2 linked regions of the Azoarcus sp. CIB genome follow. The protein of the gene in region 2 interacts with the protein of the main gene of each other region in a pairwise test. Links are inferred from orthologs where the notes say so. Each region holds a gene or a part of one and is shown on either strand. Other genes may lie near its edges.

Region 1 (3,015 bases), 870 kb from region 2 along the record:
GGCAGGCGGCGCAGCAGCGCACCGAGCGCGCGGTCGAAGACCATCATCGCGTGCAGCCGTTCGAAGCGGTGCGTCTCCGCCAGGAAGTGGTGCGGATCGACGCCGTGATGGCGCATGAGGCCGGTCAGCGTCGCGCCGTAGCGCCGCCAGTAGCGCACCCGCAGTGCGTTGGCGTCCTCGTCGCTCAGCGCGAGGTGCCGCACGAGGTAGGCCGTCATGCTCAGGTTGATGTGCGGGAAGATGTGCGCGCTGGCGTTGTGCAGCGTGTTATCCAGGTCGAAGAGCCACACCGGCCCCGCGCACGGTCTGCTCACGTCTGTCTCAGCCCCTGCCGGGGCGCGGCTGGAAACGGACGATGGCGCGGCCGTCCTCGGTCGTCTTGGGCTGGGCCTTCCACGCATGGCCCTGCACGACTTCGAAGGTTGCGGGCAGGCGATCATCCCGCCGCAGCGCCTCGAGAGTCTGCCGGGCGGCCTCCCAGCCGCCTTTCCCCGACAGGCCGCGCGGGCGGGCGACGCTCGCGTTGGCGCAGCCCGACAGGCGCAGGTCGCGCAGCAGTTCGTCGACGTCCGCGTAGGTCAGCGTCAGCACTTCCATGTCCATGACCGGGTCGGAAAAGCCGGCCTGCACCAGGGCGTCGCCCAGGTCATGCATGTCGATGAAGCGGTGCACGCGCTCGCCCTGCGCGGCGGGCAGTGCGGCGCGCAGCTCGCGCAGCGTGTCCGGGCCCAGCGTCGAGAACATCAGCATGCCGTCCACTTCCAGCACGCGATGAACTTCGCGCAGCGCGGGAAGCGGGTCGGCGAGCCAGTTGAGCATGAGGTTGGACCATACCAGCGACATGCTGGCGCGCGCGAAGGGCAGGTTCGCTGCGTCGGCGCAGGCGAGCGCCGGGCCCTGGGGTTTTCCCAGTGCGCGCAGGCGCTCGAGCAGGCCGCGCGCGCCGCGCGCGCGGGTGAGCATCGGCAGCGCGAAGTCTGCGCCGACGCCGTTGTGCCGCTGGGAAGCGCCGCACGAGCGTATCGAGGTCGGCGCCGGTGCCGCAACCCAGGTCGAGGATGCGCTTCGGTTCGAGGCGGATGTAGTCGAGCCGCTCGTCCATGCGCCGCGCGACTTCGCGTCCGAGCACGGCGACCTCGTCGCAGCTTGCCGCCGCGCGCCCGAAGCGCCGGATCAGGAGTTTGCGGTCGAGTGCGAAGTCGGCGTCGCCGGCCATTCCTTGCGAAGCGCTCAGATCGGACGAATGCCGAGGCGCGCGAACAGCTTCTCGTCGCGGTCGGCTTCGGGGTTGTCGGTCGTCAGCAGGCGTTCGCCGTAGAAGATCGAGTTCGCACCGGCCATGAAGCACAGGGCCTGCATCTCGTCGCTCATCTGCTCGCGGCCTGCGGACAGGCGCACGAAGCTGGTCGGCATCATGATGCGCGCCGCGGCAATCGTGCGCACGAATTCGAAGGGATCGAGCTTCTCGGCTTCGGCGAGCGGGGTGCCGGGGATCGCGACGAGGTTGTTGATCGGCACCGACTCCGGCGGACGATCCATGTTCGCGAGCTGCGCGAGCAGGCCGGCGCGGCCGCTGCGGCCTTCGCCCATGCCGATGATGCCGCCCGAGCACACATTGATGCCGGCATTGCGCACCTGGTCGATGGTGTCGAGACGGTCGGCGAGGGTGTGCGTCGTGATCACCTTCTCGTAGTACTCGGGCGCGGTGTCGACGTTGTGGTTGTAGTAGTCGAGGCCGGCGTCCTTGAGCTGCTGCGCCTGGTCGCCCTTGAGCATGCCCAGGGTGACGCAGGTTTCCATGCCCAGCGCCTTCACTTCGCGCACCATCGCGAGGACGGTCTCCAGTTCGCGCTCCTTCGGGCCCTTCCACGCGGCGCCCATGCAGAAGCGGCTGGACCCCTTGGCCTTCGCTGCCTTGGCCTTCTCGACGACCTCGGCGACCGCCATCAGCTGCTGGCGGTCGAGGCCCGTCTTGTAGCGGGCCGACTGCGAGCAGTAGCTGCAATCCTCGGAACAGCCGCCGGTCTTGATCGAAAGCAGCGTCGAGCGCTGCACGGCATTGGCGTCGAAGTTCTCGCGGTGTACCTGCTGGGCGCGGAAAACAAGATCCATGAACGGCAGTTCGAACAATGCTTCGGCCTCAGCGACGCTCCATTGCTTGCGGGCGGCGGTGTTGGCGGCGGACTGGGTGTCGAGGTTGCGGCACGCGGAAGTCATTGTCATGAAAGCAGTTCCGGGATGTAATGCGAAGCTTCCCATATTCGTTCATTCGGCGAAAACTTGTCAAACGTACTTCACCGTATGGAGGCGATGGCGCGAATCCTCGCTTCCAGGCTCATGCCGAACGAGTGCTTTGTGTGCGGCCAGGGGGCTGGCTCCGCGCTGGTTTGCGGGGCGTGCCGCGCGAGCCTGCCACGGCTGGCGACGGTGTGCCCGGTGTGTGCGATCCCGTCCGGCGAAGACCTGATCTGCGGCAGTTGCCAGCGCGCGCAGCCCGCTTTCGATGCAACCATCGCCGCCTTGCCCTACGTGTTCCCGGTCGACCGCCTCGTCCAAGCGCTGAAATACGGACGGAGGCTGGCGCTGACGCGCTTCCTCTCCGGCCTGCTGGAGCCGTTCACGCCGCCGCAAGGGCCGGCGGTCGTGGTGCCGATGCCGCTCCACCCCGGCCGCCTGCGCGAGCGCGGCTTCAACCAGGCGGCGGAGATCGCGCGGCCGCTCGCCCGTGCCTGGGGGCTGCCGTTCGAAACGGCCGCTGTCGAGCGCGTCCGCGACACGGCGCCGCAGGCCTCGCTGCCGTGGCTCGAACGGCGCCGCAATATGCGCGGCGCCTTCCGTTGCCATAGCTCGTTCGACGGCAGGACCGTCGTGGTCGTCGATGACGTTATGACCACCGGCGCGACGCTCGACGAGCTCGCGCGCACGTTAAAATCGCACGGCGCAGCCCGCGTAGTGAACCGGGTCGTTGCGCGTACTCCATCGCCGGTCTGACATGCTCGACATCGTTCTCTACCA
Region 2 (2,963 bases):
GCGGCACACCCATCCGAGGTCGCGCGCGCTGCGGCCGTAGGGGTTGGCGAGGTCGACGAGCAGTACGGCGGCGAAGGCCTCGGCCGGGCTTTGCGCCTTCCAGATGTCGTTGAGTGCATCGGGGACGCGGATCGTGGCGACGCCGAGCGCCTCGGCCGCGCAGTAACTGTCGTGCAGCGCGCTCCACGTGCCCTTGGGGATGGAGCGGTGGGCACGGAAGTATTCGAGCGGGACCATGCCCGCGTAGTGGATGCGCCGCTGCGCCAATAGCGCGCGCTGGTCGGTCGGCAGGCGTTCGGCACCCCACGCGCGCGCGACGCGTTCGTAGGACCGGGTCATGGCCTGCCACAGCGCGACGACGCTGCGCAGGGTTGCGTTTTCGACGCTGTCCGGCGGCAGCGGATGGGCGGCATAGCGGTCGGCCATCGCGGACTGGGCGAGTGCGATGTGCGGACGCGCTGCTTCGAGGATTTCGAGCTGCTGTTCGGGTGGCGGCGGGCTGCGCAGCAGCGTCTGCACCATCTCCGACAGCAGTCTGTGGGTCTCGTCGACGTTCAGCGGGTGCAGCCTGTTCAGCAACTCCAGGCAGTCGACGGGATCGTGATAACCCATGGGTTCTCCGTTGTGCGTTGGGTCCGCGCTTGCAGCGGTCATCCGGCGGTCTGTTCGGTGAGCATCGCGACCAGCGTCGCGGCGAGGGTGTCCAGCGGCGGGGCCGCGCGCTGCGCGCCGGTGCGCTGCGGCGCGCTCCACACCGACTGCGGGAAGTGGGCATCGTCGGCGAAGCGCGGGATCACGTGCCAATGCAGGTGCGGAACCATGTTGCCGAGGCTCGCGAGGTTGATCTTGTCGGGGCGCATCAGCTGGCGCAGTGCGGCTTCGGTCGCGAATACGACGTTGAGGAGGTGGCGCTGCTCGCCGGCGTTGAGGTCGGTCATTTCCGCGACGTGGTGGTTCCACACGACGCGGCAGAAGCCGGGATAGCCGGGCTCATCGACGAGGATGACGCGGCAGCTGCCGTCGCGCCAGACCGGGGTCTCGTTCGCAGCCAGGCACAATGGGCAATCGGACACGGTTTTCCCCTTCGGCGGTATGGTGAAAGTCGGACTTTAGCCTTTCGGCATGAGGCTGCGAAGCGAAATCTACACGCTGCCCGCGCCGGCGGCGGGATTGCCGGCGATGGTCGTCGCTTCGCCCAGCGTCTCGATGGCGCCGTGGCGGAACGCGAGCAGCGTGCCGGGCGGTATCGCGTGCCACGCCTCGTTGTCGGTCAGCGGCGTGGTCGCGATTACGGCGACGCGGTCGGCCGGGGTCGTGAGCTGGCTGAAATCGACACTGAGATCCTGGTCAGAGAGGTGCGCGGTGGCGAATGGTGCCTGGCGGATGATGTAGGTGAGTTTTGTCGAGCAATGGGCGAAAAGGTATTCGCCGTTCGACAGCAGGAAGTTGAACGGACCGTGCGCGCCGATGCGAATCGCGAGCCGGCGCAGCGCCGCGAACAGGGTTTCGGCCGGCGGCGGGCCGTCGGGGAATTCGGCGGCGAGGTTCTGCAGGATGTCGCAGAACGCGGACTCCGAGTCGGTGCTGCCGACCGGCAGGAAGCGGCCGTCGAAGGGCGGCGTGTAGTCGAGCAGGTTGCCGTTGTGCGCGAAGATCCAGTAGCTCCCCCACAGCTCACGCTGGAAGGGGTGGGTGTTGTCGAGCGTGACCTGACCTTGCGTTGCCTTGCGGATGTGCGCGATGACGTTGAGCGAGCGGATCGGGTAGTTGCGCACCAGCTCCGCGACCGGCGACGAGGCGCTGGGCTGGGGGTCGAGGAAGACGCGCACGCCGCGTCCCTCGAAGAAGGCGATGCCCCAGCCATCGGCGTGCACGTCGGTGGCACCGCCGCGCGCCTGGAAGCCGGCGAACGAGAAGCAGATGTCCGTCGGTACGTTGCTGTTCATTCCGAGGAGCTGGCACATCGCGCGTCCCCCGAGGGTGTGGCGGTGAGAGGGTGGTTCAGCCTTCCAGCTTGCGTTTCAGCAGTTCGTTGACCTGCGCCGGGTTGGCCTTGCCCTTGCTCGCCTTCATGACCTGGCCGACGAGCGCGTTGAAGGCCTTCTCCTTGCCGGCGCGGAACTCCTCGACCGACTTCTGGTTCGCCGCGAGGACTTCGTCGATCATTGCCTCGATCGCGCCGGCGTCGTTGGTCTGGCGCAGGCCCTGGGCTTCGATGATGGCGTCCGCACTGGCACCCTCGCCGTTCCACAGGGCTTCGAACACCTTCTTGCCTATGTTGTTCGAGATGGTGCCGTCGGCGATGCGCTGCACGAGGCCGGCGAGCTGGGCGGGCGAGACCGGGGACGCGGAAGCGTCGAGTTCGGCCTTGTTGAGACGGGCGGCGAGATCGCCCATGACCCAGTTGGCGCAGGGCTTGGCGAGCGGCACGCCGGCGGCTTCGACGGTGGCTTGATAGAAGGACGCGATTTCCTTCGAGGCGGTGAGCGTCGTCGCGTCGTAGGCCGAGAGGCCCCATTGCTCGATGAAGCGGGCTTTCATCGCGCCCGGCAGCTCGGGCATCTCCGACTGCACGCGCGCTTTCCATTCCGGCGCGATCACCAGTGGCAGCAGGTCGGGATCGGGGAAATAGCGGTAGTCGTGGGCGTCTTCCTTCGAGCGCATCATGCGCGTCTCGCCGGTGTCGGGATCGAACAGCACGGTCGCCTGCTGGATCTTGCCGCCGTCCTCGATGGTGGCGATCTGCCACTGCACTTCGAAGTCGATGGCCTGCTGCAGGAAGCGGAAGGAGTTCAGGTTCTTGATCTCGCGGCGCGTGCCGAGCGGCCCGCCGGGGTGGCGCACGGAGACGTTGGCGTCGCAGCGGAACGAGCCTTCCTGCATGTTGCCGTCGCAGATGTCGATCCAGCGTACCAGCGCATGGAGCGCGCGGGCGTAGGCGACCGCCTCGGCCGAGGAGCGCA

What was found.
Region 1: the proteins of AzCIB_RS00480 (region 2) and bioB interact in binary tests that used the Escherichia coli proteins (3 or more experiments, as listed by UniProt). The link is inferred for Azoarcus sp. CIB from one-to-one orthologs.

Annotation. Positions count from the first base shown.
Region 1 is NZ_CP011072.1:979,737-982,751, forward strand. Bases 228-3,015 are described here. They hold bioB (biotin synthase BioB), read right to left. Parts: upstream 2,224-3,015; coding sequence 1,231-2,223; downstream 228-1,230. Other genes in these bases: AzCIB_RS04310 (pyrimidine 5'-nucleotidase), read right to left, coding at 228-314; AzCIB_RS04325 (ComF family protein), read left to right, coding at 2,281-2,991; AzCIB_RS04330 (tRNA (cytidine(34)-2'-O)-methyltransferase), read left to right, coding at 2,993-3,015. In the rest of the region: more of AzCIB_RS04310, read right to left, coding at 1-227. UniProt on the Escherichia coli protein: Catalyzes the conversion of dethiobiotin (DTB) to biotin by the insertion of a sulfur atom into dethiobiotin via a radical-based mechanism.
Region 2 is NZ_CP011072.1:114,837-117,799, forward strand. Bases 54-2,789 are described here. They hold AzCIB_RS00480 (class II glutamine amidotransferase), read right to left. Parts: upstream 1,965-2,789; coding sequence 1,143-1,964; downstream 54-1,142. Other genes in these bases: AzCIB_RS00470 (cyclic-di-GMP receptor FimW-related protein), read right to left, coding at 54-612; AzCIB_RS00475 (HIT family protein), read right to left, coding at 651-1,073; gatB (Asp-tRNA(Asn)/Glu-tRNA(Gln) amidotransferase subunit GatB), read right to left, coding at 2,002-2,789. Also shown: more of AzCIB_RS00470, read right to left, coding at 1-53; more of gatB, read right to left, coding at 2,790-2,963.